Regions from separate parts of the Allofournierella sp. CML151 genome, predicted to be linked through region 4. Evidence: predicted binding sites of a transcription regulator. Region 4 holds the regulator's gene; each other region holds the start of a gene.
The links. The regulator HrcA, encoded in region 4, represses chaperone genes, less so after heat shock. The targets are predictions, from matches to a motif close to TGTTAGCACTCNNNNNNNNNGAGTGCTAACA.
Positions count from the first base shown of each region.

Region 1: the regulator HrcA is predicted to act here: its motif matches at 3,368-3,398, upstream of htpG (molecular chaperone HtpG).
Region 2: the regulator HrcA is predicted to act here: its motif matches at 3,729-3,759, upstream of PH256_RS04115 (co-chaperone GroES).
Region 3: the regulator HrcA is predicted to act here: its motif matches at 2,923-2,953, upstream of PH256_RS11365 (Hsp20/alpha crystallin family protein).

Region 1 is NZ_JAPNNW010000001.1:56,017-62,029, reverse strand. It holds gene PH256_RS00360 (sensor histidine kinase) at 1-559, opposite strand, end outside; gene PH256_RS00355 (response regulator transcription factor) at 556-1,215, opposite strand; gene PH256_RS00350 (GntR family transcriptional regulator) at 1,434-1,808, shown strand; gene PH256_RS00345 (ABC transporter ATP-binding protein) at 1,813-2,667, shown strand; gene PH256_RS00340 (ABC-2 transporter permease) at 2,664-3,320, shown strand; gene htpG (molecular chaperone HtpG) at 3,444-5,366, shown strand; gene PH256_RS00330 (pyrimidine-nucleoside phosphorylase) at 5,573-6,013, opposite strand, start outside.
Region 2 is NZ_JAPNNW010000004.1:19,490-25,502, forward strand. It holds gene PH256_RS04095 (ABC transporter permease) at 1-940, opposite strand, end outside; gene PH256_RS04100 (ABC transporter ATP-binding protein) at 937-1,620, opposite strand; gene PH256_RS04105 (sensor histidine kinase) at 1,692-2,729, opposite strand; gene PH256_RS04110 (response regulator transcription factor) at 2,737-3,423, opposite strand; gene PH256_RS04115 (co-chaperone GroES) at 3,808-4,095, shown strand; gene groL (chaperonin GroEL) at 4,170-5,804, shown strand; gene PH256_RS04125 (peptidoglycan D,D-transpeptidase FtsI family protein) at 5,977-6,013, shown strand, end outside.
Region 3 is NZ_JAPNNW010000016.1:17,930-23,942, reverse strand. It holds gene PH256_RS11395 (hypothetical protein) at 72-617, opposite strand; gene PH256_RS11390 (hypothetical protein) at 721-951, opposite strand; gene PH256_RS11385 (helix-turn-helix transcriptional regulator) at 948-1,397, opposite strand; gene PH256_RS11380 (DUF5655 domain-containing protein) at 1,503-1,877, opposite strand; gene PH256_RS11375 (DUF2812 domain-containing protein) at 1,936-2,445, opposite strand; gene PH256_RS11370 (PadR family transcriptional regulator) at 2,442-2,762, opposite strand; gene PH256_RS11365 (Hsp20/alpha crystallin family protein) at 3,172-3,591, shown strand; gene PH256_RS11360 (hypothetical protein) at 3,718-4,068, shown strand; gene PH256_RS11355 (glycerol-3-phosphate responsive antiterminator) at 4,074-4,640, opposite strand; gene PH256_RS11350 (endonuclease/exonuclease/phosphatase family protein) at 4,991-6,013, shown strand, end outside.
Region 4 is NZ_JAPNNW010000006.1:108,426-114,438, forward strand. It holds gene PH256_RS06415 (SGNH/GDSL hydrolase family protein) at 163-1,704, shown strand; gene PH256_RS06420 (ABC transporter ATP-binding protein) at 1,794-3,551, shown strand; gene PH256_RS06425 (stage V sporulation T C-terminal domain-containing protein) at 3,680-4,222, shown strand; gene hrcA (heat-inducible transcriptional repressor HrcA) at 4,430-5,458, shown strand; gene PH256_RS06435 (nucleotide exchange factor GrpE) at 5,455-6,013, shown strand, end outside.

The DNA of each region.
Region 1 (6,013 bases), on a different contig from region 4:
GGCGGCGGCTCACTGCCCACACCGCCAGCGCCACCCCTGCAAAGGCAAGCAGTTCCAGCCGGGCAAAGCCCTCCAGCTGCTGGTTCCGCAGCCGGAACACACTGCTCACATCACAGCTGCTCACCAGCCACAAGGTTCTCCCCTGCCACTGCACCGGGCTTGCAAACAGCTGCCAGACCTTCGCCCCTTCTTTCGCGTAAGTCATCCCGTCTTCCCCGGCATCCACCGCCCGCAGCACTGGCTGCCAGCCGTTTTCCATTCCGGTGCCGGAATAGAGAAAGGCGCCCTCTTCGCTGAGGATAGCCAGCCCGGCTCCCGCCTGTGCGGTCCGCTGCTGGCCATAGCGGTCCACCAGTGGAGGCTGCGTCTCCAGGTCCGGGGTCTCGATCATCGCTTTTTGCAGCTGATAGCACTCCGCCCGGTGGCCGGCCGCGTTCTGCTGCGCCGCCGCCTGCAGCTGGGCGGAAAACCCGCTGCCGATCAGCCAGGCCGCGCCCAGGTTCAGCAGCAGTGCCAGCAACAGCAGAATGGCAAGCGTTAATTTGGCTGCCAGTTTCACGTTTCCACCTCCAGCAGATAGCCGATTTTATACACGGTTTTGATTTTGTCCGCAAGGCCCAGCTTTTTGCGCAGGCGCTGGATGTGCAGGTCCAGCGTGCGGCTGCCCGCTTCCTCCTCGCCGCCCCACACCCGTTCGTACATCACGTCCCGGTAGAGGGCAATGCCCTGGTTGCGCAAAAGCAGCACCAGCAGGTCAAACTCCCGGGGGGTGAGAGGAACCGGCACGCCGTCCTTTTCCACCTTGCGGGCCGCCGGGTCCACCACAACGCCAAAAGCCCGCAGCAATCCGCCGCCCCTGCCTGCCCGGCGCAGCACGCTCTCCACTCGGGCCAGCAGCTCCAGCGGCTCGAAGGGCTTTACAATGTAATCGTCCGCCCCCATGCGCAGGCCCCGCACCCGGTCCGCCAGCATGCCCTTGGCGGTCAGAAAAATCACCGGCGTTCCGGTGGGCCGGATATATTCCATCAGCTCATAACCATCGACGCCCGGCAGCATAATGTCCAGCAAAATCAGATCATACCGGCCGGTCTCGATCTTATCCGCGGCGGTCTCGCCGTCCAGCGCAATCTCACACCGGTAGCCCGCCTGCAATAAAGTAAGCTCGATCAGCTCGGCAATGGGGCGTTCGTCATCAACGATCAAAATCGGGTTCATTAGGGGTTCCTCTTTTCTGTTTCTGCATGGGCGGAGCTCATCCTGTGCTTTGATGATACCTGCCGCTCGTATCCAAATTGTATCATGTCCGCATCCGGCCGTTGGCGTTTTTCAAATTTTTTCTGCTGCGGCCTTGACAACTGTGTATATATGCGTATATACTGTACATGTCAGATATGTACAGTCTGGCAAAATCATATGAAAAGCGAGGAAGACTGATGGAGATCTACATCAGCAATTCCAGCCCAAAGCCAATTTATGCCCAAATCACCGACCAGATCCGCGCCGCCATCTTTGACGGCAGACTCAAGGAGGGCGAGGCGCTGCCCAGCATCCGGCTGCTTGCCAAGGAACTGCGCATCAGCGTGATCACCACCAAACGAGCCTATGAGGACCTGGAAAAGGCCGGATTCATCAACACGGTGCCCGGCAAGGGCTGCTTCGTTGCGCCCCAGAACCTGGAGCTGCACCGGGAGGAGACCCTGAAAAAGATGGAGGGATACCTGCAGCAGGCGGTGGACACCGCGCTGGCCGGGGGCATCAGCAAGGCAGAGGTGCTGGCAACATTGAACTTGTTGTTGGAGGGAGACTGATCCTATGGAAAACGCGATCTGCATCCGCGGCCTGTGCAAGCATTACAAGGATTTTTCGCTGGAGAATCTGGACCTGACCGTGCCCACCGGCACCATTGTGGGATTTGTGGGAGAAAACGGTGCAGGCAAAACCACCACCCTGAAGGCCATCTTCGGGGCCATTCACACCGACGGGGGCAGCATTGAGGTGCTGGGCTGCACCGACCCCAACCGGCTGGACAAATCCCAGATCGGCGTGGTGATGGAGGATTCCTTCTTTTACGAGACGCTCACGCCCCGCCAGGTGAACAGCATCATGAAGAGCCTGCAGCCCGGCTGGGACAGCGGCGAATTCACCCGGCTGCTGAATGCCTACCAGCTGCCGGAGAAAAAGCTCATCAAGGATATGAGCAAGGGCATGCGGATGAAGTTCCGGCTGGCCACCGCTCTGGCCCACAAGCCCAGGCTGCTGATTCTGGACGAAGCCACCAGCGGCCTGGACCCGGTGGTGCGCGGCGAAGTGCTGGACTACCTGCGGGACTACATCCAGGACGAAAACCACAGCATTCTGATGAGCAGCCACATCACCAGTGATCTGGAAAAGGTGGCGGATTCCATCGCCTATCTGCACAAGGGGAAGCTGCTGTTCCAGATGGACCGGGACGAGCTGCTGGAAAAGTACGGTGTTCTGCGCTGCAGCCCGGAGCAGCTGGAGGCGCTGGACAGCCGGATCAAGGTGGCCACCCGCAAGACAGGCTTCACCTGTGAGACACTGGTCAGCGACGTGGCCGCCGCCCGCCGGGCTCTGCCGGACGCAGTGATCGACCGGGCCAGCATCGAGGACATCATGCAGTTTTATACCGGGAGGGATGCACAATGATCGGCCTGCTGAAAAAAGACTTTTTCATTCTCTGGCATGCGTACCACAAAAATCTGACTCTGGTCCTGGTGCTTTACAGCGCTATGGCTCTGACGATGGACTTCACTTTCATGGTGTTCTTCTTTGCCTGGATTTCCGGCTTCTATATTCTGAGCGGACTGACCATCGACAACTATTCCAAATGGGACCTGTATGCTGCCAGCCTGCCGGTGAGCAAGCGGCAGCTCGTAGGCGCCAAGTTCATTCTCATCACCCTGGCACTGCTCATCAGCTTTGCCATCGGCACACTGCTGTGCGGTCTGCTGGCTCTGCTGAAGGGCGAGCCTTTGATGGAAAACCTGCTGAGCCTGCTTGCGGTTTCCTTTGTATGCCTTGCCTACTTCGGCGTTTCCCTGGCGCTTTCCTACAAATACGGCGTGGAGAAAGCCCGCACCGCAGTGCTGCTGGTTGCGGCGGCGTTGTTCGGCTGTGTGATGATGCTGGACAAGCTGGACCTGTTGCAGGATCTGACTTTGCCGCCCCTGCTGCAAACACTGTTTCTGGGCGATCTGGCCATCTGGGGCTGGGCCGTGGTGATGCCGGTGGGCTGCATTGCGGTATACCTGCTTTGCTGGGCCATTGCCACCCGCATCTACAGCCGCAAGGAGTTTTAAACTTTTTGTGAACCCTCTTGCAGTTTTCTTCAAAAAGGTGTATATTAGATTAGCACTCAAACATAACGAGTGCTAATCTTTTTTTGTTTTACAATACTTTTTCATAAAAGGGAGCGTTCAATCATGGCTGTAAAAGAATTCAAGGCCGAAAGCAAAAAGCTGCTGGACATGATGATCCATTCCATCTACTCCAACAAGGAGATCTTCCTGCGCGAACTGATTTCCAACGCCAGCGACGCCATCGACAAGCTCTATTTCAAGAGCCTGACCGACCACAGCGTCACCACCAAGAAAGAGGATTACCAGATCCTGCTGGAGCTGGACAAGGCAAACCGCACCCTGACCCTGACCGATAACGGCATCGGCATGACCAAGGAAGAGCTGGAGGAGAACCTGGGCACCATCGCCCGCAGCGGCAGCCTGGACTTCAAGAAGGACAACAAGGCCGAGGACATCGACATCATCGGTCAGTTCGGCGTGGGCTTCTACTCCGCCTTCATGGTTGCCAGCCGAGTCACCGTGATCAGCCGCGCCTTTGGCAGCGACACCGCCTGGCAGTGGGAGAGCACCGGTGCTGAGGGCTACACCATCACCGAGGCCGACAAGGAAGATGTGGGCACCAAGATCATCATGGTGATCAAGGAGAACGCCGAGAACGAGAACTACGACGAGTTCCTGGACGAGTACAACCTGGTGCACATCGTGAAGAAGTACAGCGACTATGTGCGCTACCCCATCCGCATGGAGCGGGAGAAGACCCGTGCCAAGGAGCGTCCTGCCGATGCCGGTGAGGATTACAAGACCGAGTACGAAACCTACACCGAGCTGGAGACCCTGAACAGCATGGTCCCCCTGTGGAAGCGCAGCAAGAGCGAGGTAACCGACGAGGAGTACAACCAGTTCTACAAGGATAAGTTCTACGACTTCACCGACCCCGCCCGGGTAATCGTGAGCCGCACCGAGGGCACTGCCACCTACAACGCGCTGCTCTTCATCCCCGGTCACGCTCCCTTCAACTACTACAGCCGCGACTACGAGAAGGGCCTGCAGCTGTACGCCTCCGGCGTGCTGATCATGGACAAGTGCGCCGATCTGCTGCCCGACCACTTCAGCTTTGTGAAGGGCATTGTGGACAGCCAGGACCTGAGCCTGAACATCAGCCGTGAGATGCTGCAGAAGGACGGCCAGCTCAAGCTGATCCGCAACAGCCTGGAAAAGAAGATCAAGAACGAGCTGAACGCCATGAAGAACAACGACCGTGAGAAGTACGACGAGTTCTTCAAGAGCTTCGGCCGCCAGCTGAAATTCGGCTGCTACGAGAGCTACGGCGCCAACAGCGATCTGCTGAAGGACCTGCTGCTCTTCCACAGCGCCAAGGAAAACAAGCTGATCAGTCTGCAGGAATATGTGGACAAGATGCCTGAGGATCAGAAATACATCTACTACGCTGCCGGCGATTCCACTGAGCGTCTGGCCAAGCTGCCTGCCGCCGAGCTGGTGCTGGATAAGGGCTACGACCTGCTGCTGCTCACCGAGGACGTGGATGAGTTCTGCCTGCAGGTGCTGCGTCACTACGGCGAAAAGGACAAGGAGAAGGAGTTCAAGAACATCTCCAGCGGCGATCTGGGCCTGGAATCCGAAGAGGAGAAGAAGGCCGCCGAGGAGGCCAGCGAGGCCAACAAGGACCTGTTCGAGGCCATGAAGACCGCGCTGGACGGCAAGGTTACCGCGGTGCGTCTGTCCACCCGTTTGAAGAGCCATCCGGTCTGCATCGCCAGCGAAGGCCCCCTGAGCCTGGAAATGGAGAAGGTGCTGAACGCCATGCCTAACAGCGGTGACATGCCTGCTCCCAAGAGCGAGAAGGTACTGGAGCTGAACGCTTCTCATCCCGTATTCGAGACCCTGAAGAATCTGCAGGCAAACGGCGAGACCGAAAAGCTGGGCAAGTATGCGAACATTCTGTACAATCAGGCGCTGCTCATTGAGGGCATGCCCATCGAGGACCCCGTGGCCTACGCCCAGGCTGTGTGCGAGCTGCTGAAGTAATTCCGGCTCCCCTGCCCTGATTCCCCCAAAAGCAAACAGAACAAAACCGCCCGGTATCATCAGCAATGCTGATTTTACCGGGCGGTTTTTCTTTCTTCTTTTCTCGCCCCGAAACAGGAGTCTATCTTTAAATCAAAAAGCCCGGCAGAAATACTCCGCCGGGCTTTTATCAAGTTTACTTTTGAAGAAAGAATGGTTTCAGGTTCTCAGAACCGCTCCACACCTTCCTCGGTCACACGGGCCATAACCAGTGCGGGCACCGGCTCAGGCGCAGGGCCGAAGGTGAGCGCCGCACGGAACATCTCCTCCGCCGCGGCAAACTTCTCCTCGTGATCCGCATACAGGGTGGCCAGGCATTCGCCCGCTTCCACCTTGTCGCCGGTCTTTTTGTGCAGCACAATGCCGGCTGCAAAATCGATGGTATCCTCTTTGGTGATGCGGCCCGCGCCCAGGCAGACGCTGGCGTTGCCCACCATCTCGGTGTTCATCCGCACCAGGTAGCCACTCTCGGCTGCCAGCAGCGGACGACTGAACTTCGCCTTCTGGAACTTATCCGGATCATCCAGCACCGACACATCACCGCCCTGGGCAGCAAACATCTGCTTGAGCTTCTCGTAGGCTGCGCCGCTGGCAACGGCCTCCTCCGC
Region 2 (6,013 bases), on a different contig from region 4:
AACTGCTTCGCCTGCCATAAACTCGTTCGACTCCATCCATGCTTTCCAGTGTTTTGGTCAATGCGGAATCAATGGAATTGCCACCGTCAAGGCTGGAAAGCTCCAGGTCTGCCGCTGCGGCAGATTGGGGCATCAGGTGGTCTACAAAATCAATCAGAACCGAAAAACTCAGAAACAGCACGATGCTGAGCGCAAACGAGCCGGTGATCAACGCCAGGTTCTTTTTGGAAGCGGCTGCCTGCTGAATTCCAAGGGTGATCTCAATGGGGAAAATACCGGTTCGGGAAGAGTGATGAATTTGCGGCCGGTTTTCCGTGCCGGCTGAAACAGCAGCGGCAGGGGAAACACTGGCTGCACGGCGGGCAGGAGCCTGGGCCGCCAGCAGTACCGTCACGATGCCCACCAGAATGCCGCTGACAATGCCGATGCCGCTGATGCCAAACAGGGGAATGGAGGAAAACTCCTCTCCAACCCAAAAGCGCAGTATGGCGCATAATCCCCAGGAAACTGCAATACCCAGAACCAGCCCCGCGGGAATGGCGCTTTCGCACCAGTTCAGCGCCTCCAGCCGTACAAATCGGGCAATCTGCTGCCTGCTCATACCGATGCACCGCATCATTCCGAAAAACTGAGTCCTTTGAACCACACTGCTATGGAGGCTGCCGGAAATCATCAGAACTCCGGCAACCAGCACCAGAAGAAAGAGCACTGCCGCCGCAAGCAGAAGAGTTTGTCCCATGGTGCTCCCGAACAACTCCCACAGAGAAAAGGCACCATGCTTTTCAGCCAGCCGCGCCTGCTCCATTCGCGTGCCCATCTCGGCCATACTGAAGATTGCGGTCACCATAAACACAGCAAAAACAATGCACAGACGTGTCATACGGTTCTGGCGGCGGTGCACTTTTGCTGAGATCGGGATCAGGCTCAGATAGCTTTTCATTCCCGGCACCTCCCGAAATCGGTAACCACACCGTCGGAAACCTGCAGGATACGGTCTGCCGATTGTGCCACGGTCCGGCTGTGAGTAATCATAACCACAGTCTGCTCATACAGCCGGGAGGCCCTCTTGAGCAGGGCAATCACTTCACTGGTGTTCTGGCTGTCCAGGTTCCCGGTAGGTTCGTCCGCCAGAATCAGGGCGGGCCGGGTGATCAGCGCACGTCCGATGGCAACCCGTTGTTGCTGACCGCCGGAAAGCTGGCAGGGCAGATGATTCCGCCGGTCTTTTAGATTCAGCACAGCGAGCAGCTCTTCCAGCCGCTTTTGGTTGGGCTTCTGATAATCCAGCAGCACCGGAAAAACGATGTTCTGTTCCACCGTCAATTCCGGAATCAGATGAAAGCTCTGAAAGATAAACCCGATGTTCCGGCGTCGGAAGACGGTGAGGTTGCGTTCTTTCATGGAGAAAATATCCTTGCCGTCCAGAAAAATCTTTCCCGCAGTGGGGGTATCCAGTGCGCCGATCAGATTCAGCAGAGTACTTTTGCCGGAGCCGGATTCTCCTACAATAGCCACAAACTCTCCTTTCGGAACAGAAAAGCACGCTTCTTTCAAAGCATGCACAGCAGTTTCACCCTGTCCGTAGGTTTTGGAAACATGGTCCACATACAACAAATCCATTTTGGTCCCTCTCTTTCATTTGGCATGGAAAAAGAGTACCATGGGAACCCTACTGCTCCATGACATACGGCCTACAATTTTGTAGGAATCAAAAAATTTATAGTGAACACCGTGCCGTAACCAGGTTGACTGTCCACCTCAATGGTTCCGCCGTGCGCCTCAACAATGGATTTGGCCAGCGCCAGGCCGAGCCCCACGCCCTGCGTATCCTTGGAAAAGCGGCTGCGGTAGAAGCGCTTGAAAATGTGGGGCAGGTCTTCCGGATGAATCCCGCAACCGGTATCCCGCACCCTGATCTGCACCACCGACGCAAAGGTGCGCCACTCGATTTGAATGGAATCGCCTGTCCGTGTGTGATCCAGTGCATTTTTGATCAGGTTGCTCAAAGCCTCACTCATCCAGTGAGCATCACAGAAGAGAACCACGTATTCGTCGCCCGAAAAGCGGAGCTGCTTGCCCTGTTGTTCTGCCTGAACAGAAAACCGCTGTTCCAGCGCCTGCATCAAATCCGTCAGATTCTGCTCCGACTTTTCCATTAAAACGGTTCCGGCATCCAGTTTTGTAATCTTAAGCAGATTCTGCACCAGTGTTTCGATCCGGTTCAGCTCCTGCTCTGAAAGGGCGGTAAACTGGCGCACCACTTCCGGGTCTTCCTGCTCCTGCTGCAGAATACCATTGTAAATGGAAAGAGCCGCCAGCGGGGTTTTCAGTTGATGGGAGATGTCGGAAATGGATTCCTTCAGGAATTGACGGGAACGCTGCTGGTTTTCCACATGGGCATTCAGGATGGCCGCCAGGGAATTGACCTCATGGAACAGCCGGTTCCGTTCGCCCTCATCGTCGCATTCGATACGGGCGGATAGGTCCCCCTCCAGATAGTCCTCGATTCGCTGCACCGCCTGCTCCATCGTGTGGCACTCAACGCGAAAATAGCGAAGGAGCAGAGACAGAATCAATGCCGTCATACAGATGGCGGCAAACCATATCCATCCCGCTGCACTTTGCGGAATAGCCCAAAATAAGAGTGCGGCCACTGCCGTAAATCCCGCGGCACAGGCAAGGATCTGTATAAAAAGTGTTTTGATTCTTCGATCCGAAAGAATTTTCATAAATGCCTCACTCCGCACTGCTCCATTTATACCCCATACCACGAATGGTTACGATGCGCCGGGGATTCGCAGGCTCATCCTCAATTTTTGCACGCAGCCTGCGGATATAAACCGTCAGGGTGCTGTTGTCGATGTAGTCGCCTTCGTGGTCCCACAGGCGGCCTAAAATCTGCTCCGGTGAGAGCACCGTATCCGGGTTTTGCATGAACAGACACAGCAGTTTGAACTCCCCGGCGGTCAGATCCACCGGTGTACCATTTTTATAAGCGTTTCGTTCCAGCAAGCGCAGGATGATCCCGTGCGATGAAATTTCTGTGCCGCGATCACAAGCACTCCTGCTCCTGCGAAGCAGGGCATTGACCCGGGAGAGAAAGATGGCCAGCTTGAAGGGTTTGGTGATGTAATCATCTCCGCCGATGTCCAGCCCCATGATCACGTCGGTCTCTTCGTCCGCAGCGGTCAGGAATAAGATCGGCACCTGCGAGGTCTGCCGGATTATCCGGCACAGGTCATAACCGGAGCCATCCGGGAGGGCGACGTCCAGAATGATTAGATCATAGGGCCTTTCCCTCCAGCCACTCTGTGCTTCGGCGAAGGTGCGGGCCACCTGCACCGCATAGCCCTGCCGTTCCAGTGCAAAGGTCAGCCCACTGATCGGGCTGCGGTCGTCTTCCACAAAAAATATCTGCTTCATTGATTCTTCCTCACTTTACCGCCCTGTCTTTCGGCGATGGATGCCCTTATTATAATGCGGCCTGCCATGGAATACAAACCTGCGGCTGGCCCGGAAGGACGGCCCGCAGCTTTCCTGTTTTAGTGTTCTTAATCAAAAAGAGATCAGCAAAGCAAAGGCAGGTATTGCTAAAAAGGAAAGAGAAGCACAGTGAAAAGGGCGTACCGAACGGTATAATGGAATTTTGCAGGGAAAAATCATGGTTTGTTCACAAAAATTTTTTTATTTATCCACTTGATTTTTCCTGGAAGAGCGACTAAAATATACATTAGCACTCGGGGAGAATGAGTGCTAAACAAATTTTTGTTATCATTAAATTTATTTTTGAATAGGAGGATATCTTCCATGAAAATCAAGCCTCTTGCAGATCGCGTTGTGATCAAGACCGTTGAAGCTGAAGAAACCACTAAGAGTGGCATCATCCTGGCCGGTTCCGCCAAGGAGAAGCCCCAGGTGGCCGAGGTGCTGGCAGTTGGCCCCGGCGGCATGGTAGACGGTAAGGAAGTGGAGATGATCGTCAAGGTAGGCGATAAGGTCCTCACCAGCAAGTACTCCGGCACTGAAGTAAAGGTGGACGGCGAGGAATGCACCATCGTTCGTCAGAGTGATATCCTGGCCATCGTTGAGGAGTAACTTCCATTTCCGCTTTTCACAAATGACTGATCGAATGCGCGCTGCGCATCCTGCAATAAAAGGAGAGATTCATTATGGCAAAACAAATTCTGCATGGCGAGGCTGCCCGCAAGGCCCTTTCCGCTGGTATTGATACCCTGGCTGACACCGTCCGCATCACCATGGGCCCCAAGGGACGCAACGTGGTGCTGGGCAAGAAGTTCGGCAGCCCCGTGATCACCAATGACGGTGTAACCATCGCCAAGGAGATCGAGCTGAAGGACGTGTTCGAGAACATGGGCGCTCAGCTGGTTCGTGAAGTTGCCACCAAGACCAACGACATCGCTGGCGACGGCACCACCACCGCCACTGTTCTGGCTCAGGCTCTGGTACACGAGGGTATGAAGAATGTTGCCGCCGGCGCCAACCCCATGGATGTGAAGCGCGGCATGCAGAAGGCTGTGAAGGCTGCTGTTTCCGCTTTTGCTGCCAACAGCAAGAAGGTGGACGGCTCCAAGGACATCGCCCGTGTTGCCACTGTTTCCGCTGACGACGCCACCGTTGGTGAGCTGATCGCCGAGGCTATGGAGAAGGTAACCGCCGATGGCGTGATCACCATCGAAGAGAGCAAGACCGCCGAGACCTACTCCGAGGTCGTGGAAGGCATGCAGTTCGACCGTGGCTACATCACCCCCTACATGGTGACCGACACCGAGAAGATGGAGGCCGTGATCGATGATGCCTACATCCTGATCACCGACAAAAAGATCAGCGTGATCCAGGACCTGCTGCCTCTGCTGGAGCAGATCGTGCAGAGCGGCAAGAAGCTGGTTATCATTGCTGAGGACATCGAGGGCGAGGCTCTGTCCACCCTGATCGTGAACCGTCTGCGCGGCACTTTCACCTGCGTGGCTGTTAAGGCTCCCGGCTTTGGCGACCGCCGCAAGGAGATGCTGCAGGATATCGCCATCCTGACTGGCGGCCAGGTTATCAGCGAAGAGCTGGGCTACGACCTGAAGGAGACCACCGTTGACATGCTGGGCCGTGCCCGTCAGGTCAAGGTCACCAAGGAGACCACCACCATCGTGGACGGCGCTGGCGCCAAGGAGCTGATCAAGGAGCGCGTAAACCAGATCCGTGCTCAGATGGAAAGCTCCACCAGCGATTTCGACCGCGAGAAGCTGCAGGAGCGTCTGGCCAAGCTGGCCGGCGGTGTTGCCGTGATCCGCGTGGGTGCTGCCACCGAAGTGGAAATGAAGGACAAGAAGCTGCGCATTGAGGACGCTCTGAATGCCACTAAGGCTGCCGTGGAAGAGGGCATCGTGGCTGGCGGCGGCACTGCTGCCATCAACGCTATCCCCGCTGTTCAGAAGGTATGCGACGAGCTGGAAGGCGACGAGCGCACCGGTGCCCGCATCGTTCTGAAGGCTCTGGAAGCTCCTCTGCGTCAGATCGCTCAGAACGCCGGTCTGGAGGGCAGCGTTATCATCGACAAGATCCTGAGCTCCGGCAAGTCCAACTACGGCTTCGATGCTCAGAAGGAGCAGTACTGCGACATGATCGAGGCTGGTATCGTTGATCCCACCAAGGTGACCCGTTCCGCTCTGGAGAATGCTGCCAGCGTTGCTTCCATGGTGCTGACCACCGAAAGCCTGGTTGCCGATGAGCCCGAGCAGCCCGCTGCTGCTCCCGCTGCACCCGACATGGGCGGCATGGGCGGCATGTACTAAGCCAAATCACACCCCTATAACCCAAACAGCAAAGGCCTGCATGCGTTTTGCATGCAGGCCTTTTTGCGTCTCAATCCCCCTTATGCCATCCGGATCAAATCTGTACGTTTTTGGCATCCCTATGGTATGACACTCTCTCCGCCTGCCCAGACTGAAAAGGGAGGTGAATAGCATGACACAGAAACGTCTGGCCGCGCTGTTCGGCGCTG
Region 3 (6,013 bases), on a different contig from region 4:
CCCGTTCTCCGGGCAAAAACAAGCCGCCCGGCCCATGTTACAACAGGGCCGGGCGTTGTTTTGTTTTGATGTCACATCTCTTCCAGCGGCTCGGCCAGCTGGCGCAGCAGGATGCGTTCCAGCTGGGCGGAAAGCCGGGCGGCGTCCAGCTCGCGGCGGTCGCCGTAGTCCAGCAGCACGCCGGTGAGCGCCCGGGAATTGTAATCCAGAAAGACCTCCCGGTCCGGCTGGTTCACCGCGAAGTCCGGCCGGAAGCGTTCCAGCAGCCCGTTCAGAAAGACCCGCACGCAGGCGGTGAGGGCGTCGGTAAAGCACTGCCGCCGGTGGGAACAGAGCAGCTTGTTCAGCACGTCGAACTGCCCGGCGGTGTGGGCGATCAGCAGCTCCAGACCGCAGCGAAGCTGGGGCAGCTCCAGGCTCTGACGCAGCAGCTGCTCGGTCTCGCGGCGGACGGACCACTCCATCACGTCGTTGATGTCCTGAAAATGGTAGTAAAAGGTCTGGCGGGAGATGTGGCACTCCTCGATCAGCGCGGTCACGGTGATCTTGTCCACATTGCCCCGGCGCACCAGCTCCTTGAATTGGCCGGAGATCACCAGCTTCATGTCGATGGGCATAACGAGATACCTCGCAGGGATCAAAAACGATTGGGTGAATTATTTCCCATTATACCAAAAAAACAGCCGGGGAACAATTTGAATTGCCCCGGCTGCGGTAAAATTACCGGCCCAGCGTGTCCAGCTCCCGCTGGATCAGCTCATTGGCGATGGTGAAGGCCTCGATGCGCCGCTTTGCCAGCGTGAGCTGGGATTTGTAGCGGGCCGGGTCTTCCTTTGCTTCAAAGGTCTTCACCGTCTGGCGAAGCTTGTGCAGGGTGGAGTCGATCTGGCGCTTTGCTTCGGCCAGCTCTTCGCGGGTGTAGTCCATGGGGTGTCCTTTCTGAAATATCACATCTGACCCTTCCAGACCCGGGCCAGAATGTCCTTTAATACCAGCAGCGCGTCGGTGGTGTTGTAGCCGTATTCCACCTGCAGCTGGGTGAGCATCTCCCGCAGCTGAGGGGCGTAGTCCTGGATGCGCACCGTTTTGTGGTAGGTGGCCAGCACCGGGTATTTCTTGCTCCATACCTTGTTCCAGTCGATCTTGGCCTGGGCCTCCTCGCTCACGCTGTCGATCATCTCCCGGGCCTGCTGCTCGTCGAAATCGTATTCCACCAGCTCGTCCAGCGTGATGTGGTACAAAACGGCCAGCCGCTTGGACTGGCGGATGTCCGGCAATGTTTCTCCGGTTTCCCACTTGGAGATGGTCTGGCGGGAAACACCCAGCTTTCCGGCCACATCCTCCTGGGAAAGGCCGCTCTTTTTGCGGGCGTGATACAAACCGCTTGCAAAGATCATGGGTAAAACCTCCTGTTGGCTTGTGTATTCTGCACTTTCAGTATACCGCCAGCCGCGGCAAAAGGCCACCAACCAAACCTGCCGCTTTCGCCCGGTTTGTTAACATCATTTGATGAGGGCAAATTGGTAGGCCTCTTCGGTCCAGTCCAGCAGCTCGGCGTCCACCTCTTTGGGGGTCGTGAGCAGGATGTGGTGGGTCCAGCGGTTGGGGTAGGGCTCGGTGGCCACCGCCACCCGGGGGGACTCCTTGCGATAGGAAAGCCCCAGGCTCACCAGCAGGTATTCCTCCGGCCAGCCCTTCACCTTGCGCCAGGGCAGCGACACCGCCGCGAACACATACCGGTTGCGCAGCGAAATCTGGGTGCGGCTCACCTTGGCGGTGAAGGCAAGGCCCCGGTCCGCAAGCCCTTGGCAAAACGCCTCGTAGATGGGCAGCATTTGGGGCATGGAGTCAAAAAACAGCAGCTCGTCGTCGGTCATGGTTGCACACCTGCCTTTTTTCTTTATTATATCCCCGGCGGGCGGGGCGGGGCAACGGTCAGCGGTGCAGGTCCTGCCCGGCGGTCAGCGCCCGGCGGCGCAGATACAGCTTGCAGAAGCCAAACGCGCCCACGGCGGCCAGCGCCAGGTTCAGCCAGCTGAGCTGGTGCAGGTTGCTGTTGGCCAGATTGGCAAAGCCGGGCAGCAGGTTCGCCGCCGTGATCACGCCGCAGAGGGCCAGCACGCCGTCCAGATGGCGCAGCACGCCCTCCAGGTCCGAGAAGATTTCAAAGGGCTGGCCGTCCGATTTCTTTTTCAGATAGATCCAGTTCAGGCAGCGGCCCACCACCTGGATGCCGGTCTCCTCCAGAAAGGCCAGGTAATCCGGGTCGGCCTTGCGCAGCAGCTGCAGCTGGTACTGGTACTCGTCCGGCTCGCCCTGCTCGAATTCATACACAAAGAACCCCGCCCGGCACAGCTGCCAGCCCTGGCGGCTCATCTCGTTCAGCCAGGCGATCTCCTTTTCAAAGTTCCAGATAAAAAACGTGCGGTGGATGATCTTTTTCATACCGGATTCCCTCCTGTGACCTGTTCGCCGTTTTTCACCAGCTCACGCAGCCGGGCCAGCTCGTTTTCCACGGCGGCGCGGCCCGCGGCGGTGATGCGGTATTCCTTCTTCCGGCTGCCCGGGGTGCAGGGCAGCGCCTCAATCCAGCCCTTGTCCTGCAGGGTGTTCAGCGCGCCGTATAAGGTGCCCGCCGCCAGCCGCACCCGCCCGCCGGAAAATTCCTCGGCCTTCTGCATGATGCCGTAGCCGTGCAGCGGCTGATACAGCGAAAGCAGAATGTAATAAAAGGCCTCGGTCAGCGCGATGTGTTCGTTCATCTGCGGCCCTCCTTTTCGCTTGCTCGGAAAGCGTTATATCGTCTTCCGATATAACTATATCAGGTGCCGATATATTTGTCAAGCGGCCGGGTGCCCGGCAGCAGGGTTGAAATGGGAAGGTTTGCGACAAAAATCTATGGCGGAAAGGGTAGGAAAAATGAATTAGCACTCTAAGCGGTAGAGTGCTAATAATTAACAAAATGTTCATAAATCAACCGATTTTATGTCACAAACCGGCGGTAGAATATAGTTGTCAAAAGGGAACGGGAGCCAAGGGCAAGGGTCCTTGGAAGCCGACCCGGACAATTCCGATTGACAAAGCGGTGCAGCCCCCGCGTACCATGCGCACCGCTTTACAATAAAAATCCATTTCAAATGGCGCGGAGCAAAGGAGCAATTTATGTTTGGTATGATTCCGTTTGGCCGTGAAGAAAACAGTTTGTTCAACTATCTGGATAACATGGAGCGCAGCCTGTTCACCGGTTTCGGCGATATGAGCCAGTTCCGCTGCGACATTCAGGATAAGGGCGATTCCTACCTGATGGAGGCGGAGCTGCCCGGCTTCAACAAAGAGGACATCGCCATCGACCTGAACGGTGACAACCTGATGATCACCGCCCGCCACAACTCCGAGAGCGGCGAGAAGGACGACAAGGGCAACTACGTGCGCCGTGAACGGAAGTTCGGTTCCTTCAGCCGGAGCTTCGACGTGAGCGGCATCGACACCACCGCCATCAAGGCTGCCTACAACAACGGCATTCTGGAGCTGACCCTGCCCAAGAAGGGCGAAGTCACCCCCGCCTCCCGCAGCATCCAGATCGAGGGCTAAGCGCAGAGCAGAGCCCCCGCGGCAAAAAAACAGAAAAGTGCCCCGGCCAGCAGTCCGCTGGCCGGGGCACTTTTTTTGTATGTTTGAGCAGGATGACGCATCCGGCGGGCGGAATTCCCGCCCGGCGTGCTGGAAAAATTCGAACAGCTGTGCGGCGTCTTTTCGGTCAGCGCCGATGCCCTGCTGTTCGGCGCTCAAAGCCCGGCGCAGCCGGGAGATCTGGAGCAGCCGGACGGTCGGGAGCAGTCCCGGCGGGCAAAGGCACATTTTCGCATGGCGGCGGCAGTGGTGCTGGCGGCAGCGGCGCTGCTGTTTGCTCTGATTGAAAGCCAGCAGCCCTATCAGGCCTGGTATACGGTACTGGGGCCGTATGCCAGCCATCTGTTCTGCACCTGGCGGGTGTGGCTGCTGATGCTGGGCATCGGAATGGCCGGGGCAGGTGGGGTGTGCATCGCGCGGGAATACCGACGGCTGTAACGGCGTTACAGCTCCCACACCGCCGGGCAGGTGCTGGACACCGCCACCGCGCCCGCGCCCAGTGCATCGATCACATCCTGCTTGTCGGCAATCAGGCCGCTGGCAATGAGTGGTGCGTTCAGCTCGTGGCTTAAGCGGGCGATGAGCTTGGGCATCAGGCCGGGCAGAATCTCGATGAAGTCCGCCCACTGGCTGCCGCCGCTTTTGCGCAGGCTTTGCAGGGCCATGTTGTCCAACAAAAAGGTGCGGTACACCCCCGCAAGCCCCAGGGCCTTGGCCCGCCGCACCAGCGCCGCCTTGGTGCTGATGACCCCGTCCGCCTCGGTGGCCCCGACCAGATATTCCACCGCCGCCTCCCGGGCGGAAAGGCCGTCCAGCAGGTCCACGTCCACGAAGACGGTCTTGCCCGCCTCTTTCAGCCGCCGGACGATGTCCGGGATGCTCACCACCGAGCCGTACAAAACAAACACCACCGGCTTCGGGTTTTGAAGGCAGCGGGAAAGGCCCTCCTCGTCCTTGATGGCGATGATGATGGGGTTTTCCTCCAGCAGAGCGGGCAGCGGGGTGATCATGGGGCATCCTCTTTTCGTTTGTGATGATACCTATTATAGCACCCAAAAGCCGGGCCCCACAACGCTTTGTGCGCATGGCACAAAAAGCCGGGGATATTTTTTGCGGGTCTGCCCATTGCGCCCCGGCGGCAGCGGCCTCTATAATAATAGTATGACCAATAAACGCGGCCACGGTGCCGCCAAAAAAATGCCCGGGGCTTTCGGCAGGCTCCGGCCTGTGCAAGAGTGAAGAGCAGCAGAACAAACGCCATGACGGTGTATTTCTGCTGCTCTTTTTTGCCACCTGGAAGGCCGTGTCACCGCCCAGTTGGGCGAGCCTGCCCCGAAATTCAGCGATCAAAACGAGGTGCATGATGACAAAACCCAAACGAAAATGGTTCAAACGAATCGCACTGGCGCTGCTGGTGCTTCTGCTGGCTCTGGTGCTGGCGGTGGGCGGCTATGTGCTCTATTTGCAAACCGGCTATTACCGCATTCCGGACGGGGAGGTTCTGGCAGTGGAAAATCCCCAGGCTGGGCAGCTGGCCCCCGGGCAGGACTACACCGCCCTGACCTACAACATCGGCTTCGGGGCCTATGGGCCGGACTACAGCTTCTTCATGGATACCGGCACCATGGCGGACGGCACCCCGGTGCAGGGCCGCTGGGGCAAGGCCAAAAGCAAGGATGCGGTGCTGGCCAACACCCAGGGCGCGCTGGATACCATCGCCGCCCAGAACGCGGACTTCCTGCTGCTGCAGGAGGTGGACGTGGACGCCCATCGCAGCTGGCAGGTGGACCAGAGCGCCCTGCTGAAAGAGGGCCTGCCCGGCTACGGCGCGGTGTTTGCCTCCAACTTTCACACCCGGTACCTGTTCTACCCCTTCCACGACCCCCACGGCGCGGTGGACGCGGGCCTGCTCACCTTCAGCCGGTATTCGGTCAGCGAGGCGGTGCGCCGCAGCTACCCGGTGGACGAGAGCTTCTTTGTAAAATTCACCGACCTGGACCGCTGCTTTGCCCAGCTGCGCATCCCGGTGGAGGGCGGGGGAGAGCTGGTGCTCATCAACAGCCACATGTCCGCCTACGACGAGGGCGGCACCGTGCGGGCCCGCCAGCTGGAAATGCTCTGCGGCGTGATGCGTGAGGAATACGAAAAGGGGAATTACGTGATCGTGGGCGGCGACTTCAACCACGCCCTGGGCGAGGGGATGGCCGAGGCCTTTGAAAGCGGCCAGCAGCTGCCGGGCTGGGTGGCCCAGCTCACCGACGAGGACCTGCCCGAGGGCTTTTCCCTCCAGCGGGCGGAAAACCAGTACCAGACCCCCACCTGCCGCACGGCAGACATTCCCTGGGAGCCGGGGGTCAACTACACCACCGTGCTGGACGGGTTT
Region 4 (6,013 bases):
TGTGCCTGTGTGGGAGCAGGACGCGGAATTCGGGCAAAAAAGGTGAAAAATTTGCGTAGAAAGGCGTTTTTTCGCCGTATGGTTTGCGCTGGTGGGTAAAATGGTGTAAAATAGATGGGTACGAGTAATTTTCCCGACTGAAAAAAGAAAGGTGAACGAATCGTGGCATCCAATCGTAAACCTGCGCCCTGGCAGAGAAAACTGCGGGCGCTGCTTCAGAAGCCGGCGGCCCTGCCCATTCTGGCGGCCGTCTGCGGCTTGATTATCGTGGCCATTGCGGCCATCGTGGTGTGGTTCACGGTGCTGGGCGGAAAGTCTTCCACCTCCGGCTCCAGCTGGTCCGAGCCCGCCAGCGACGCTTCCTACGACGCTACCGCCGACAAGGTGGATGTGGAAGCTTACAAGGGCACCGTGCTGCACGAGACCGAGGACGCCGGCCAGGAATACCTGGACGAGACGCTGTTCCTGGGCGACTCCAACACCGTGCGTTACATGGTCTACGGCCCCGAGGGAAGTGAAGACTCCTACACCACCATCGACAACAACATCGGCGTGGTGAGCATGGGCGTGCAGCAGATCACCAGCCTGAAATGCGAGAACTTCGTGGGCCGGTCCTCCGCGGTGACCATGCCCGCGGCGGTGGAGATCATGCAGCCCCGCCGGGTGATCATCGGCTTTGGCACCAACAACCTGACCATGAGCGTAGATACCTTCATTGAGGAGTACAAGGAGGGCCTTGCCGCCATCCACGAGGCGTACCCCTATGCGGATATCATCGTGAACGCCATCCCCCCGCTGGACAAACAGCGCAGCAACACCGCCCTGAGCATGAAGCAGGTGGACGCCTTCAACAGCGCCATTGTGGAAATGTGCGAGGAGGAGGGCTATAAGTATCTGGACAGCAGCCAGGCTCTGGAGGACCCCGAGACCGGCTGGGCCAAGACCGACTACACCCTGAGCGACGGCGTACACCTGAGCCAGAAGGGCGTGCGTGCTCTGTTTGAGTATATTCAGACCCACGCCTACATCACCGAGGACACCCGGCCCAAGCCCCTGAACAAGGTGCCGGAGGTGCAGGGCGTTACCCCGAACCTGATCACCAGCGATCCCATCGCGGTGCGGGGCGAGAACGGCCAGACCAGCACCAAGGTGCCGGTGGAATTTGTGTGCAGCGAGGGCGGCAGCCTGAGCGGCTCCACCAGCCAGATGGTTGCCAAGGGCGGCACCTGCTCCACCGTGACCGCTGTGCCCGATGAGGGCTGGGTCTTCGCGGGCTGGGGTGCCAGCATCGGCAGCACCGGCGGCAGCGGCGAAAGCCTGACCTTCACGGTACCCGGCGACGCGGATGCCAACGGCGTGATCATCACCGCCTATTTCGAGCAGGAGGAGGCCGAGCCCACCGAGACACCGGAGCCCACCGCATCGCCCGAACCCACGGCTGAACCCACTGCCGTGCCCAGCGCGGCACCTACCGCAGCGCCCACCGCGGCACCTACCGCAGCGCCCACTGCGGCACCCACCGCAGCGCCCACCGCGGCACCCACGCCCGCACCCACTGCCCCTCCTGCACCCACCGAGCCGCCCGCACCCACGGAGGCCCCTGTGAACAGCGTGCCTGAGGTGACGGTGCCGGATAACTCCACCCCCGCAAACGCGGCTCCCGCTCCGGAAGAGACCGGCAGCGAAGCAGCCACGGCGGGCTGATCCTACATAAAAAGCGAAGAGATCCCCAAAAAGATCTCTTCGCTTTTGTGTGTAATTGACCAAAACGAGAACCGAGGATGGAAAACGCTATGAAAACCAAAGCCAATAAGCAGGGCCTGATGCGGCGCTTCTGGCCCTACCTGCGCAAGTACCGGCGCATCCTTGTGCTGGATCTGTTCTGCGCAGCCCTCACGACCCTGTGCGATATGGTGCTGCCGCTGATCATGCGCTATCTGACCAACACCGCCACCACCGACCTGGCGGCCCTCACCGCCCAGGTGGTGCTGCAGCTGGGTGCTCTGTATCTGGTGCTGCGGCTCATCGACGGCGCGGCCAACTATTATATGGCGGATATGGGCCATGTGATGGGTGTGTATGTGGAGACCGACATGCGCCGGGACGCCTTCGCTCACCTGCAGCGGCTGGGCCATACCTATTATTCCAACACCAAGGTGGGCCAGATCATGGGCCGCATCACCAACGACCTGTTCGATGTGACCGAGTTCGCCCACCACTGCCCGGAGGAGTTCTTCATCGCGGCCATCAAGATCGCCGCCTCCTTCGTGATTCTGTGCCAGTCCAGCGTGGCGCTGACCTTGATCCTCTTCGCCTGCGTGCCCCTGATGGCGGTGGTGTCCACCATCATCAACCAGAAGATGCGGGCGGCCTTCCGCCGCCAGCGGGTGCAGATCGGCGAGCTGAACGCCCGCATTGAGGACAGCCTGCTGGGCGAGCGGGTGGTGAAGGCCTTTGCCAACGAGGAAGTGGAGAAGGAAAAGTTCGAAAAGGACAACGCCGCCTTCCAGGCCATCAAAAAGCAGAGCTACCGCTACATGGCTGCCTTCCAGACCAGCACCCGCCTGTTCGACGGCCTGATGTATCTGGTGGTGATCGTGGCCGGCGGTCTGTTTCTGGTGTACGGCAAGATCGATCCGGGCGACATGGTGGCCTACATGCTGTATGTGACCACCCTCATCGCCACCATCCGCCGCATCGTGGAGTTTGCCGAGCAGTTCCAGCGGGGCATGACCGGCATCGAGCGCTTCTGCGAGATCATGGACGCGGACGTGGAGATCTTCGACGAGCCGGACGCAAAGCCGCTGGACGTGAAGGCGGGTGCCATCCGGCTGGAGAACGTGAGCTTTGAATATCCGGACGACCACAATCAGGTGCTGCGGGATGTGAACCTGTCCATCCGGCCCGGCGAGAAGGTGGCCCTGGTGGGGCCCTCCGGCGGCGGCAAGACCACCCTGTGCAACCTGATCCCCCGGTTCTACGATGTGACCGGCGGCCGCATTCTGATCGACGATCAGGACGTGCGCAGCGTGACCCTGAAAAGCCTGCGCAGCGCCATCGGCGTGGTGCAGCAGGACGTGTACCTGTTCAGCGGCAGCGTGTATGAGAACATCGCCTACGGCAAGGTGGGCGCCAGCCGGGAGGAAGTGATCGCCGCCGCCAAGCTGGCCGGGGCCCACGAGTTCATCACCCAGCTGAAAAACGGCTACGATACCTACGTGGGCGAGCGGGGCGTGAAGCTGTCCGGCGGGCAGAAGCAGCGCATCTCCATCGCCCGGGTATTTCTGAAGAACCCGCCCATCCTGATTCTGGACGAGGCCACCAGCGCACTGGACAACGAGAGCGAGGTGCTGGTGGGCAAGAGCCTGGAGCAGCTGGCCAAGGGCCGCACCACCCTGACCATCGCCCACCGGCTGACCACCATCCAGCACGCGGACCGCATCCTGGTGCTGGGCGCCGAGGGCATCGAGGAAGAGGGCACCCACGAGACCCTGCTGGCAAAGCAGGGTGTGTACTACCGGCTGTGGAACGGCCTGGTGGGCGCGGAATAAACCGGATTTTACAAAAAGGCCCCGGGCGGCATGCTGCCGCCCGGGGCCTTTTTTCTTCCGGCGTGCATAAACTGGAAATTCTGGCAGATACTACGAATTACAATACCAATCCAAAGAAGGAGTCTGCCATGAAAGCAACAGGAATCGTGAGACGCATCGACGATCTGGGCCGGGTGGTCATCCCCAAGGAGATCCGCCGCACCCAGCGCATCCGGGAGGGGGACCCGCTGGAGATCTTCACCACCGGCGCGGGGGAGGTCATCTTCAAAAAATATTCCCCCATGGGCGAATTGACGGGCTTTGCCGCCCAGTATGCCGAGGTGCTCAACAAGGCGCTGAACCTGACCGCCCTGGTCTGCGACCGGGACAGCATCATCGCCGCCGCGGGCGGGTCCAAACGGGACTACCAGGAGCGGGGCGTGAGCATCCCGCTGGAGCGCATCATGGACCGGCGCAAGCCCTTCTGGCACAGCGGCAAAGCCGAGGAGTGCGTCTTCCCCTGCGAGGGGGCGGACAAGCACATTCTGGGCGCCTGTCCGCTGCTGGCCGGGGGCGATGTGGCGGGGGCGGTGCTGCTGCTCTCGGCCGACAAGAGCGCCCGCCCCGATGAATCGGAGCAGGCCGCCTTGCAGATCGCCGCGTCCTTTTTGGCAAAGCAGGTGGAGGACTGAAGCGCCAACCTTCCGGCTCCCACGGCCAGCACCGGCCGCGGGAGCCTTTGTTTTGCCCGCCCCGGCGGGAGATTGTGAACAAAGCATGAAACTTTTAAAATTTTTGCGCACCCCCTTGACAGCCGTATAAAATGGAGTAAAATAGACTTAGCACTCGGGAACATAGAGTGCTAAAACAATAAGCGAAAGAGGTGAGGACCTGTGCCGATGGATGATCGAAAGCAGCGTGTGCTGGAAGCGATTGTTGCCCTGTATACCCAGGGCGGCGAACCGGTGGGCTCGGGTCTTCTGAGCCAGTATCTGGATATGGCGGTCTCCAGCGCGACCTTGCGCAACGAGATGGCCGCCCTCACAAAGCTGGGCCTTCTGGAGCAGCCCCACACCAGCGCGGGCCGTGTGCCCAGCGCCAAGGGCTACCGGTATTATCTGGATCATCTGATGCAGCTCAAGGCGGGTCTTACCCCCCGCCAGAAGGCCCAGATCGACCAGGTGTTCGCCCGGCTGGACTACGAGCCGGATAAGCTGGCAGAGGGCGCGGCCAAGGCGCTGGCGGAGCACACCGGCTACACGGTGGCCGCCACCACCCCCCGGTCCGACGATCTGCGCATTGCCCATTTTGAGGTGGTGCAGGTGGGCCGCTATTCCGCAGCGGTGCTGGGCGTGACCAGCGCGGGCGGAGTGCGAACCCGGGTGGCCCGGCTGGAAACCTGCTTTTCCCGGCAGGACGCGCAGCTGGTTGCCATGGCCCTGAACCGGGGCCTGGCATTTATCGCCCCGGCAGACCTGAGCGCTCAGCGGCTGGCATCCGTGACCGCCAGCATGGGCGAGCGGGGCCCGGCGCTGTACCCGGTGGTGCAGGCCGCCGCGGCACTGCTGAGCGAAGCCGCCAAGGCGCGCAGCTATCTGGAGGGCCAGCAGTATCTGCTGCGCTGGCCCCAGCTGGAAGGCTGTTTGCCCGGCGTGCTGGAGCTGTTCGCCGATCAGGAAAAGGCGGGCCGGTTCATCACCCCGCCCACCGGCCGCACTTCGGTGCTGCTGGGGGAGGATATGGAAAACCCCATGCCCGGCCTTTGCGTGATGGGCAAGCGGTATCTGGCAGGCGGCGGGCTCACGGGAGCCATTGCGCTGCTGGGCCCGGTGCGAATGCCCTTTGAACAGCTGATCCCCATTCTGGAATATTATGCCTTGAAGCTCGGCGAATGCATGGCCGGCAAGGCGCAGGAGGACAATACATGAGCGAAGAGATAAAGAACCCCGCCCAGCAGCCCGAAGAGCAGCCGGCGGAGGAAACCAAAGCCGCCGAGACCGGCGCCGCTCCGGAGGAGAACACCGAGCGGGAGCACAAGAAGCACGGCAAGGAAAAGAAAAAGGATCTGGCCGCCGAGCTGGAGGCCGCAAAGGCCCAGGCGCAGGCCGCCGAGGCAGCGCTGAGCGCCGCCAAGGACCAGCTGCTGCGCACCGCCGCCGAGTATGAGAACTTCCGCAAGCGGTCGGCCCGCGAGCAGGACGCCGCTTTTAACAACGGCGTGGGCTTCGCGGTAAGCCAGATCCTGTCGATTCTGGACACCCTGGATATGGCGGCCAACGCCCCCACCACCGACGAGAACTACAAGAAGGGCGTGCTGATGACGCTGGACAAAGCGGCCGCCGCCTTCAAGGTGCTCAAGGTGGAGGAGATCCCCGCACTGGGCCTTCCCTTTGACCCGGAGGTGCACAGCGCCGTGATGCAGCAGCCCGCGGCCGAAGGCCAGGAGAGCGGCACCGTGGTGCAGGTCTTCCAGAAGGGCTACA